Regions from separate parts of the Ruminococcus sp. Marseille-P328 genome, predicted to be linked through region 3. Evidence: riboswitches for the same ligand, from Rfam matches in the RefSeq annotation. Region 3 holds a riboswitch; each other region holds the start of a gene.

Region 1 (3,185 bases), on a different contig from region 3:
TCTCATAGTAGAAATGCCCTTCAGTCCTCTGGCTTTTGCCAAGTCTTTCAGCGTAGCCAGGGATAATGATTCATACTTTTCTTTCATCAATCATCTACCTCTTCGACTAATACAATTCTAAAACACATTTCAATTTTGATTTAACGGGATACAAATGTCTGATTAGACAGAAGCTATATACTGAATTATAAAAACATCCTTCAAAAAACTTATTAAAGTTTATTTTAACACATTTCAGGCGCCGTGTCTACATCCATTCCAAATATATCTATCCCTGCCTGCAAGAAAGTGATAACCTTTGTTTTGTATTATACACACCTAAGGTTTTTCATTGCAAGAATTTTCTGTCGACGCATATCCCGACTCTTCGACATATATAAGAGTCCTGTTCTCCCGGTGACCCAAAGATAAGTACCAGCTGTCACTTACCTTTTTATAAAATACCGGTTTCCCACGCCTGTGCTATTCACAATAAAACACCCGGAGATATTTCTCCGGGTGCCGGTCATCTTTAAAATTATTAATTCCAGAACGCTCCGTAAATCTTCTGGATCTTAGCGACCTGTGCGTCTGTAATCTGATTCAGTGCATTCTGAACAGCTGCATAAGTCTGTGGTCTGCTACTCTTCAGGGAAGCATTGTTCAGGATGTAATCCTTAACAGATTCTGCAAAATATTCGGAAGCATTCTGTGTTACATAGGCTTTATTAAAAGCTGTAACATTTGCCTTCTCAGCTGCAAAAATGCTCTGGAAGCTTGCTGTCTTATCTGCATTTCCTGCGATAAATGCAAGGAAATGACCCAGCTCATGATAAACAGAATCATCAATCTGCTTCATTGTAATAGATCTTGATCTTGCATCAAAATATCCTGAATAGTTGACGGATGGATCAACAACAAGCTTAAATCCCAGCTGCTGATATGCTGCAATTACACGATTGTCCATCTTGCCTGCAACACTTGCTACATTTTCCTCGTGTTTGCTCTGGTTCTGTGAAGAGTTTGCTGCTGCAGTTACCTGGGCAGCAGAAGTACCAGAAGAAGTAGTGCTTACAGCGGTCTCATTGTTAATTGATACCTGCTGTGTAGTTGTTGTCTGAACAGTTGTTGTGATCTTGGATGTAACAACTTTCTTTTTGGATTTCTTGGTGTATTTCGCTGTTGCTTTGGTAACAACGGTTGTCTTGGTATCTACTGTTGTATTACCGGATTTATTTGTTTTATTGGTTACTTTTGTTTTGGTTTTCAGTTTCTTGGTATAGCTCTTCTTGGAAGCCTTTTTTAATTTAACAGTCTTCCTAGTTGTCTTGGTACTGGAGGTAGTCTTCACAGTAGTCTTCGGCTGGGAAGCCAGTGGAGTTTCATCTTCTATGATGGAAGTCTCCATGATCGGATCTGTGTAACTGGGGAATTCAGGTGTTTCTCCTACTCCTGAGAATAATGAAACGCCGCCGATCACTGCTGCCAATGCTATAGCAGCACAACTGGAAACAACTTTTTTATTTGCGAGCCACTCTGCTAATTTCTTTCCTTTCATAAATAACACACCTTTCTTGAACCATAATGTAACTGACTTGCCGCTATCCGGAAACTATCAGTCCCATCAGTTTGTGGAAATAAAAAAACCGTTTATCAGATTAAATAAACGGTCGCCACAAATAGAAGAACCACGTCTCCTGTCATATTACATTACCTAATCAATATCAATGCGGCAACCGGCTGTCATAGTCCTGAGACCTTAGACCCTTGGCTTTGCGTCCCTGTCTTTCAACAGGTTTGCCTTTTATTCATTTCTTATAATAGAGCAAGTCCTCACTTTTGTCAACGGATTTTCTTTGTTAAAATTCACAAAAATCCGTCTAAAAAATACAAAAATGAAAAAATCTGTAAAACTATCTGAGCTGACCGTAACAACTGATAATCATTCTCAAATAATTTCACAGATTTCTTTTCGCTGTCTGGGTAGTAACATACACCCCTCACAGTTTACGTGTAGATTCCCGTTCTATGAGTCTTCCGGCCAGCATTTGCCGTTTAACCACCTTTTTCCGGTCAATCATGTCAAACAAAGTACGAATACTCTGCTGTGCAGTTTCCACTCTGGGATATTCCAAAGTAGTAATAGATGGATGATAATATTCTGCAATATCCTGTCCATCAGCCCCTGCCACGCAATAATCCTCCGGTACTCTTTTACCGCTGTCAATAATTGCTTTGCAGGCTCCTACAGCCAAAGTATCTGAAATAGCATAAATACAGGAAAAATCTACTCCTGATTCCAAAAGCTCACGGGTACTGTTATAACCATTCTCAATAGTATAAATTCTATTCCCCGGCTTTAAACGGACTATAAGCTTCTCATCGTACTCCAGTCCATTTTTCTCCAATGCCCTTTTATAGCCATTCAGATGGCACCTTCCCAGACCTTCATCTCCGGAAGTAATGAACGCAACTCTTTTATGTCCACAGCTGCACAGATAATCAACCATATTCTGGCTCTCGATCTCTGTATCAATTGTTACAAGAGCGCTTCGAGTATAAGATCCAGTATCCTCCGGAATTGTTTTTCCGGAACTGGCGATCACATACGGAACCCTCACCATTCTCAGCTTTGACTCATCATAATCATACATACCACCAAGAAATATGATTCCCTTGACCTTTTTCTCTTTTTCCAGTTGAAGCGCAAGCTCAACTTCATCTTCATCATCTGCTACATTCTGCAATACCAGGCAGTATTTTCTTTCACGAACCTTTTTCTCCAACACATGCAGCATAACACCCCAGAATGGGTTGCTGATTTCTTTTACCATAACTGCGATCGTATTTGAATCAGCTCGTTTCAGGTTTCTGGCACTGTTATTCGGTACATAATTATACTCTTTGATAATATCCAGAATCTTCTGTTTCGTTTCAGGATTAATGTCCGGGTGATTGTTAATAGCCCTGGACACCGTGCTGACTCCTACGCCACACAGTTTCGCAACCTCTTTAATTGTTATCTGCTCCATAACTGCCCTCCTCATGCAACAATGTGTTCATTATATATGTACTGGCATATCATGGCAAATGATTTTCAATAAAATTTGTAAAAAAATTATTTATCAGCAAATATGCTTGTCGTTATAGGCGATATTTCCTTTTCCGTATTTGTAGAGAACAGCCGGTTCTGAAGACATATGGCT
Region 2 (3,185 bases), on a different contig from region 3:
CATCACCAAAAACCACTGTATCTGATTCTAACTTTGCCATATCTAAAACATCATTTATCAATGATAGTAGCAGTTTCGATGACTCATGTATTTTATTCATGCAATCCTTTGCCCGCTCAGCATCATTTCCGCTTTTCTCAAGAATCGTAAGCATACCAATAATACCATTGATCGGTGTTCTGATATCATGAGACATGTTATTTAAAAAGGAAGTCTTAGCCTTATTGGCACTCTGTGCTTCTACAAGTGCATTTTGTAATTCCTGCTGTTTTTCTTCAAGCTCCTGATTCAGCTTCAATGCCTGCTCAGCAGACTTCTTGGATTTTTCTTCCGCACGTTTTGATTTTTTCAAAGAATCAAGAATTATACACAGAACAACGAAAAAAGAAATTCCAGCGATAAGTGAAACTGTCAGTAAATTGTCCTGAATAAAATCCTTCGCTGTAACTTTTCGTAAGGAAGCATTATACGAAACTACTGCACCTGAAAATTGAGTTGTAGGCATAGATGTCAGTGTTTTATTCAGAATGGACAAAAGAACCGGTTCTCCCTGCAGAATAGCAAATGGAACATCAGCTTCTTTTGTCAGGAAAACACTATGAAGCTTATTATTTTTCAAATAGTCTGAAACAGTACCTGAATTGCTTACAATACAATCCGTCTCCCCTTTCTGCATTGCTTTTACTGCTGCATCTGATGTTTCATATTCCACAACCTTCCATTGCGGATAATTGTATGAAAGATATGCTTTCAATGCAAAATCATCTTTTTCAACGGCAACTATATTCTCTTTATTTTCATCAAAAGAATCCTTTGCCGTAATTGCTGCCATATTGAGAGTCAACAGCGTATCCGACAAAGCAAATCCATTTGTTTCTGCAAAGTATGGATTCTGGTTTGCATGAAAAATCAGGTCTATTTTTCCATCCTGCAATGCCTGAAGCAGTTCACTTCTTGTCTCATATCCATTTAATTCAAATTCCAGAGTCTGACCTTGCAGACAATTTTCTGCAAGATCCACATAATCTGTAATAACACCTGTCAGTTTACCTGTTGATGGATCTACACTGCTGATACCTCCATCCTGATTCAGATACCCTATCCGGATTGCACCATGCTGCCCGATCCACTCACTTTCTTCTTTTGAAAGAAACGAGCTGCTCTGTGCAGAAAGATAACGCCTGTAGAGATCATCTGTGTAAAATGGGTTGTCATCCTTGATTCTGCGCATAGCACTATCCAGTGCTTCTTTGATATCCGGACGTTCTGGATTTATAGCGAAATAGATTTCTGTCTCTCCAATACTTGTAAGCGGTGAAATATCCGATTCTTCCCAACGGGATTCTTCTACCGAAACGAAGCAGTCAATTTCATGTTTCGACAGTTTGTCCATAACTTCTGCGGTATTAGAAACATTGACATGCTGCATATGCAGACCATACTTTAACTCCCATTCGTTAAGCACATCCTCCGTTATATTATCTTTAAACACACCAATATTTTTTCCCTCAAAAGAATCCAGATTTCCTGCTGTAAGATCCATATTGGATGCATCCGTATAGATGTAATATTTCTCTTCCCCCATAGGCATATCGGAAAAAAGCATATTTTCAGCACGTTCGTCTGTATAGGAAATGTCACCAAGAATATCAATCTCTCCATTTTCCAACTGTGTAAAGCAGTTTTTCCAATCACTTGTTATGTATTTATATGTCCATCCTGCATAACCTGCAATATCTTGAAGATACTCATAACCATAGCCGCTTCTTTCTCCCTTTTCATTGACGGTATTATAAGTTTCTTCAAAAGATCCTACCCGGATAACATTGTCAGAGTTTTCTTTGGCAAATGTAGGAACGGATAAAACAATAAAACATATAATTGTGCAAAATATAATGTAACAAAATTTGAAATTCATTATATTCTGTACTAATTTGCACTTCTTCATCTTTCTCCCCTCCTCTAGGCTACAGTTGCTTGCTTCCAGATTTTAATTTTACATTCATTAATTGTCAATAACCTCCCCGCTATTTTTCCAAACAGCTTCTGTATTACTTATTCAAGTGCTCTACCATAAAAAAGCACTGCCAAACAGACAGTGCAACCTCATTTCATGCAACTGGCTGCCATTTTACAGGCCCTATAGCTTTGCGTCCCAGACTTTCATCTGGTTTGCCGATTTCCTTATTATAGCTTTAATACTTATGCAAAAAAACTGATTTCATTATACTTTAATGCTCTAGTATACACAAGAAAACATTACCGTTTTAACGACAAAAATAAAAAAAGAACAGCCGATACATATACTCGAACTATTCTTCTACTTCCGAAGACCACGCAGCATTGACATCACTGTTTCCTGCTCATTTGTACTCAGATTATTCCATATCCTTAAAACTTCTTTCTGTTTTTCTGTCAGATTCTCTGAATTACCTTCCTGAAAAAACTGTGATAATGTCACGCCCAAAGCTGTACATATTTTTTCAAGTGTGATCAGCGACGGCAGGTTTTCCTGCGCCATGATTCTTCCCAGTGATGACTGGGAAATTCCAAATACACATAAGCATGATACAATAGAGGCATGCTGAAGGAGGATCTCATATGGCAAAGCAAGCTGTACAATTTCTTCTTTTGTATGATATTTGTTATTCAACTCCATCGTTATTTTTAATGCCCTTTGAGACAGCTCATGCATGATCAGATGGTCTTCACTTCCACCGTCTACAGTATATCCGTGATTCATATTACTCAAATATTCTTCAAATGTCATGATTAACCAACCCCATTTTCTTTAAAAAATTTCTGGATTTTATCAAATGGGATTACATCCAGATTATCATAAAGATCTGTATGAACAGCCCCTGGAATTGTCAGCAACTCTTTATTGGATGTGTACTTGCTGTCCTTGATCATATTTTCATAAGCATCTTTTCCAAAATAATAACTGTGCGCTTTTTCTCCATGAACGATAAGGACTGCACTTCTGATTTCATTACAATACTTTAATATTGGCTGATTCATAAATGACATACATCCAATACTGTTCCAGCCCCCATTGGAATTCAGGCTCCTTTTATGATAACATCTGCCTTTATAATACTCACTATAATCTTTTACGAAGAGAGGGGCATCTTCCGGAACCGGAAGTGGAACACAACCACCGCTTCTGGAATACTCGCCTTTAC
Region 3 (3,185 bases):
CTCCGTAATCTCATCAGTCAGAGACTCATCCGTACTGTATTCGCAGTCCGTCTTTCCCTCTGTATCCAGTACAATGATACCATCCACCCAGAGAGTCTGCAGGTTTTCTTTCAGGAACTCCCGGCTTAGATGACCGCCGTTTTCTTTTTCCGTTTTAATATTTGTACTCATCTGTCTGGCACTTTCAATAGCACGGAGGAGGCTTTTGGATTCCGAAGATTCATTATAATGGGTGTAGGTGGAACACTGCACTTTGACATAATTTACAATCTCTACCATTCTTTTCTCTGCTTCCGTTTTCTCCGCATGAAAGAAATAAAACAGAGAGACTACTGCCACACAGATTCCAATCATACCACCGAGCAGCTGGATTCGTTTTTCTTTTTTCTTTCTCTTAATATCCAAGATCATCCACCTCCAGATATTTCTGGGGATCATCCAGATATTTTCCAATAATTTTCAGGGATGTGCCATCCTGACGCATTTCTTCCAGAGTCTGGCTCATCTGCTCACAGATTCCTCTGTCATCATCTTTTGCAAAAGCGACACCTATTCCAGTGATCATCAAAGGTTCTTCCAGGATACAGAAGCTTGCATCATAATCCTTCATATACTGAACAATCGATTCCTCATGTGCGGCGACTGCATCTACATAGCCTTTTCCCAGAAATGTATAGATCAGTTCCCTGTGTCCTAGGCTGATCAGATTGCCCAGCTTTGGGATTCTTTCATCTGTCCGGTTCAGAAAGATGCCTTCCGGTTTGGTTGTGGACTGGACAGCAAGGTTCTTTCCCTCCAGGTCATTCAGGCTGTAGATATCGCTGTTCTCATTTACAGCGACCACCTGACGGCTTGCTATGTACGGTCCTGCCCAGCGGTAATCGTCAAGACGTCCTTCCATAGAAAAGCAGCCCATGATACAGTCAATCTCTCCGCTCTCTACCAGTTCTTTTTTCTTCTCCCAGTTGATCTGGACAACCTCCACCTGATATCCCATTCTTTTGAAAGCTTCTGTAGCCAGTTCTACATCTATACCCGTCGGTACACCATCCTCATTCAGATAATTGTATGGTGGATAGTTATCGCTTCCGAGGGTAATAACAGGCTTTTCAGTTTCTTCTTTCGTGTTATCTTTGTTTTTACACCCTGCCAGGGTGACTGCTAAAATTCCCGCAAGCAGAATGCCTGCAATCACTTTTTTTCCTTTCATTTTCTGTCTATCCTAACTATCCTTCTCGTATTTTTCATATCTGATTCCCTGCCATAAAATTATTATTGTTACGTCTATGAAATAACACCGTAAAAAAACACTGTCTCACAGACAGTGCACCTCAGTTCATGCAACTGGCTGCCATTTTACAGGCCCTATAGCTTTGCGTCACAGACTTTCGTCTGTTTTGCCGATTTTCTTATTATAGCTTTTAAAATTCTGCAAAAAACCTATTTTATTATACTCCATTGCTCCACTTTACACAAGAAAAACCTCACCGCTTTAACACTTAAAAATTAAAAAAAGAACAGCCGATACATATACTCGAACTGTTCTCCTTCTTCCGAAGTCCACGCAGCATTGACATTACTGTTTCCTACTCATTTGTACTCAGATCGTTCCATATCCTTGGAACTTCTTTTTGCTCTTCTGTCAGCTTCTCCGAATTAATATCATAGGTTATTACGTTTTTACTTTCTTCTACGTTTTTGTGAGGCGGCCAGCCTGTAATAGGGCCAACTTCCGGATCTTTTGCATTATTAAAATGCATTCTAAAATTTTTTCCATACACTTGGTTTAACCCCGCCCGGATACAATTGTATTTTTTAGTTCCCTTGCCGCAGCTCCCATAGGATGCTGGCTGTCATACACCAGGCAGATCTGGCGTTCCGGAATTTCATCTTTTAATGGAATCTGTACGATCTCTTTTTTCAAAAGGGAAGGTGCAGCCATTGGCTGGGGCAAAAAGGCAAGCCCGAGCTCGCATTTTACCAGAGGCAGGATCTGATCCGCAGTGGCAGCTTCCGTATCCGGGGAAAGATCCAGGCCATGGGACAAAAATACGCTGTTGTAAAATTTATAGGTCATAGTTTCCCGCCCAAGAGAAATCATCGGATAGTTCTTTACCTCCCGAAGGGAAAGTTCCTGGCTGCCAAGGGCAGTAAAAGTAGTGCCTCCAACCAGAATCTCCTGAAACGGCATGAGCATGATCTGTTTCAATGGGGAATCCACCTCTGCCGGAGTGGAAACTACTGCAAAATCAATCTTTCCGCTTTTAACAGCTTCAATGGCTTCCGGTGTGGAATGGTTGTAAAGCTTCAGCCGGATTCCCGGATAAGTCATGTGAAAACTTTTTAATTTATCCAGCAGGAAAATATTGAGGGCAGTTTCACTGGCACCGATGGCTACACTTCCGTGAGATAATCCGGAGCTGTCTGCCAGCTCCTCTTCTGCTGCCTGAAACTGCTCCATTGCACTTAGCACATGATTATAAAGCCGTTCTCCTTCCGGAGTGAGCTGTACGCCGCGGTTGGTACGGATAAATAAAGTGGTATTCAGCTGTTGTTCCAGACAATTCATGGCCCGGGTAATATTAGGCTGGCTGTTGTTTAACGCCTGAGCCGCCTTGGTAAAATTGTGGTATTTTGCCACATAATAAAAAATCTTATAATACTCGAAGTTAACATCCATAATATTTTTCCTTTTCTTTTGGCATATCATATGTTTATTTCAGTTATATCAATTATAGTTTTTACTTATTTCTACGTCAAGCGTATTATGTACTCGAAAACCATATGGCGTTGTACTTGCCACATGCTTCCCTCTTAAGGTAGAAACTACCACCACCTCCCCTGTATATCGCTTAAGAGGAAAATACCCTTTAGGATGATTTCTACTCCTAAAGGGTATTTTTATAAATAATTATTTATTTAATTTATGAAATAATATAAAACAATACTTAACCGCTCAGGTATTTTCCGGATAAATCCCAATAAACGTTAGAAGCGGAAGTACACGGAAATCATGTAAAACAATTTTCATTTCCCTGGCTTTTTTCCCCTTAACAGGAATGATCTTCTGATAGCCAATTACCGTTCCTGTGTAAATACTGTTCCATATTTCCCCTTCTTTAACAAATACCTCATATTTTTCTACTCTCTGGCTATAGCAGACAGCCTCTTTTAATACCAGATAC
Region 4 (3,185 bases), on a different contig from region 3:
GATTCTTAAAGTAACAAATGGAAAAGTTGTATCATTAACATTTTATTCATAAGAGCTGGTGGAAGAGGGATCAGAAATGGTCTCTCTTTTTTGCCCTACTGCCAGATTGGAAAATAATTTCTGCGGTATATACCGACATGTATTTGACCGGGGCATGTAAAAATTCCAGAGTTTATAAGTACCCCCTGGGGGAGCAGTGGTAGTGTTTTTATGGCTAGTAAAAAGTACCCCCTCCACCTTTAAATATATATTGTTAAAAAAATAACAATATAATCACATTTTGAAGCGTTGCGATAGCAGTATTTATAAGGGATTGCATGTACTTGCAAGTGTTTCAAGGTATCGACCATGGTATCGTATAAATCCTTATTTTTAAAGGGCTTGTGCAAAATTAGATTGTTAAATAAATAACAAAAATTGCACAAAATTTCATGTCTCATAGTCCGTAAACCCTTATAAACATTGACTTTTTTCGATACGGTTCGACTTTATTTTGACTCTCTGAGAAGCCAGTAAATATAAGGATTTGAAAGGGGCGATTTTTATACTGTATCGCCTTTGATTTATCGTGGCTCTGTGTGGCTGATATATAATATTCCTGGGAAGCTTGATCCAGGCAGAGTATCAACATTAGGAATTGCAGTAATTATTTCTTTGTTGGCTTCTTTCTTTTGTAAAATGGACAACGAGAAGAATCTATACATATTTTGCTGTCAAGTTTGCAAGATTTTTTATCTACTATATAATTTTCACAGTTGATCCCAGTCTTCCAGTTTTTCGTGTTTTATAGAAGTTGCATCCACTATCAGGCACATGCAAAACACTTTTCCTACCATCATACATGCGAGGCTTCTTCTTTTGGTAAACGGAATTGCTTTTCACGGTTGGAACCTCCATTATGTATTTTTATAACAGGTATTAATATTCGTTGTTTTCTTTCAGATGTTCAAAACAGTAATGTGTTCCACCATAACAAGGGGCACCGCATCTCCAGCAAGTGCTATATTTTTGAGGAGATATAGTATATCTATTTTTTTTTCTGGATCGATGGATTTTCATTTTGGTAAAAGCATATTTAGGAGAAGTTGTTAATGTTCTTCCAACCGGTGAAGATGTATTGTTGCTTACGCTGTTATTCTTCTTTTTGTGCCTTTTTTTGCTTGGAGACAAATTTGGTTTAGGGGCAACGTTTGGCACAATTTTAGCATTCGGGTGACGTTCAAAAATATTAGAGCTTTTATGCGTAATAGCTGAAGGCTTAATACGAGCTAACTTTTTGGCCGTTTCAAGTTGTACTATGGGTTTCGTTGGATCAATTTTTTTTAGGTGTTCGACATTTGGACATTTCTTTTTACGCTTAATAATTGTTATTGGTTTATTTTCTTTTGCTTTAGATACAAGTGTAGTGTTGGAGCCTTCGCAGTAGGCAATATTTTCACCCTTTTTTGGGAACTGTTCAAATTTTAAAGAACACACAAAACAATTTTGATTGTATTTATGACAAAATCTTGTACTTTCTGTAAGCTGCTCGCAGGTAATACGATATTCTCGAAAAAAGCGTTTGGTTTCGCCATTTATATTTTGCTCAAATATTTTGGAGATTGTTATTTCGCCCATATAAGATGCTCCTTTTCATTAATAACGTTACCACAATCTATTTTCCTCAAGTATAGCACCACTATCCTTAAAATACCATAAAAATTTATGAAAAACATCCAATATAAGACCAAACTGTACCATGTATTTGTTGACTTTCCCATACCATAAGCGTATAATTTTGCTTATATAAATCAAGCAAAAACCGAATATCAGGCAAAGTAGTCGAAAGGCTACGGCGCAAAGCTATAGGGCCTGTAAAATGGTAGCCAGTTGCAACGTGAAAAGAGCATTGCTTGTCTGAAATATATTCTGGTAAGTAGTGCTTTTATTTTAAGGAGGAAAAGAGATATGAGGAAGAAAAGGATTTTAGCAGTATTGTTATCATCTGCAATAGCATTTTCGGGAATGCCTGGTAATGTGTTCGCTGCAGAAGATGTTGCCTTGGAAGATGGATTCTCTGATGGTGAAGAGATTACAGAAGATGTAACTGAAGAATCTGTTGAAGATGTGAGAGAATCTGTACCGGAAATAGATCAAGGCTCAGAGGATTTCACTGGATTTTCAGATGGTGAGAGTGAAGATTTTGTAGCCGAAGAAGAGTTAGAAGATGAAACTGATCCAGAAACTCAGGTATTTGCTGATGCCGAAGGTGTTGTTGAGACTGGAAAATGCGGAGATGATCTGACTTATACAATTACCGGAGATGGGACTAATGGATATACATTGACCATTAGTGGTACTGGTAAGATGTATGATTATTATATAAATAAATATGCACCATGGAAATCAAAAAATATAATTAACATTATTATAAATAGTGGAGTAACAACAATTGGGGAGTGTGCATTTGAAAAGTGCACTAATTTGACAAATATTGTAATTCCAGAGGGTATAACAAGTATTGGTGGAAATGCGTTTGACACTTGTAATAAATTGGAAAATGTTGTAATACCAGAAAGTGTTGTTAAAATTGGACCATATGCATTTATTGATTGTAAAAATTTAACCAACATAATAGTACCAGAAAATGTTACTAGAATAGAAGATGGTGTATTTTGTGGCTGTTTAAATATGAATGATATTACTATTCCTAAAAACGTTAAATATATTAGTAATATTGCATTTCTTGGATGCGGATTAAAGGTGGTAAAATATACTGGCACAAGTGAAGAGTGGGATGCAATAGGTGTTATCGAAACAGAATTATGTAAAGCCAAAGTATATTATAATTATGATCCAAATCATACTCATGTATATGAAGAACAAATTACTAAGGCTGCAACATGTACTCAAGCAGGAGAAAAAACTGAAACTTGTAAATTCTGTGGAGATGCTTTAATCAAGGAGATACCTGCAACAGGTCATACAGTTGCAATAAATCCAGCTGTAGAAGCAACATGTGTACAGCCAGGTAAAACAGAAGGAAGTCATTGCTCGATATGTGGAGAAGTGATACTAGAGCAGAAAAGTGTTCCAGCATTAGGTCATATGTGGGATGAAGGAACGATAACCAAAGAACCTACTTGTACGGAGAATGGAGAAAAAACATATACTTGTAGCAGATGTAATGAAATCAAAATAGAAAG

Evidence for each region. Region 3 has a riboswitch for cyclic di-GMP ahead of ACESTK_RS05425 (substrate-binding periplasmic protein). Riboswitches for the same ligand answer to the same signal wherever they lie in the genome.
Region 1: linked by a shared signal. The riboswitch ahead of ACESTK_RS16270 (hypothetical protein) and the one ahead of ACESTK_RS05425 (substrate-binding periplasmic protein) in region 3 are both predicted to bind cyclic di-GMP.
Region 2: linked by a shared signal. The riboswitch ahead of ACESTK_RS01555 (response regulator) and the one ahead of ACESTK_RS05425 (substrate-binding periplasmic protein) in region 3 are both predicted to bind cyclic di-GMP.
Region 4: linked by a shared signal. The riboswitch ahead of ACESTK_RS17100 (leucine-rich repeat protein) and the one ahead of ACESTK_RS05425 (substrate-binding periplasmic protein) in region 3 are both predicted to bind cyclic di-GMP.

Annotation. Positions count from the first base shown of each region.
Region 1 is NZ_CAXUBQ010000025.1:42,547-45,731, forward strand. It holds gene rho (transcription termination factor Rho) at 1-87, opposite strand, end outside; gene ACESTK_RS16270 (hypothetical protein) at 521-1,537, opposite strand; cyclic di-GMP riboswitch class I at 1,708-1,791, opposite strand; gene ACESTK_RS16275 (LacI family DNA-binding transcriptional regulator) at 1,980-3,011, opposite strand; gene ACESTK_RS16280 (MBL fold metallo-hydrolase) at 3,105-3,185, opposite strand, start outside.
Region 2 is NZ_CAXUBQ010000001.1:334,588-337,772, forward strand. It holds gene ACESTK_RS01555 (response regulator) at 1-1,948, opposite strand, end outside; cyclic di-GMP riboswitch class I at 2,112-2,187, opposite strand; gene ACESTK_RS01560 (helix-turn-helix domain-containing protein) at 2,321-2,770, opposite strand; gene ACESTK_RS01565 (alpha/beta hydrolase) at 2,773-3,185, opposite strand, start outside.
Region 3 is NZ_CAXUBQ010000005.1:111,933-115,117, reverse strand. It holds gene ACESTK_RS05430 (ATP-binding protein) at 1-411, opposite strand, end outside; gene ACESTK_RS05425 (substrate-binding periplasmic protein) at 395-1,210, opposite strand; cyclic di-GMP riboswitch class I at 1,337-1,412, opposite strand; gene ACESTK_RS05420 (hypothetical protein) at 1,587-1,760, opposite strand; gene ACESTK_RS05415 (LysR family transcriptional regulator) at 1,787-2,680, opposite strand; gene ACESTK_RS05410 (alpha-L-fucosidase) at 2,957-3,185, opposite strand, start outside.
Region 4 is NZ_CAXUBQ010000028.1:19,063-22,247, reverse strand. It holds gene ACESTK_RS17110 (hypothetical protein) at 1-52, shown strand, start outside; gene ACESTK_RS17105 (hypothetical protein) at 919-1,617, opposite strand; cyclic di-GMP riboswitch class I at 1,802-1,877, shown strand; gene ACESTK_RS17100 (leucine-rich repeat protein) at 1,948-3,185, shown strand, end outside.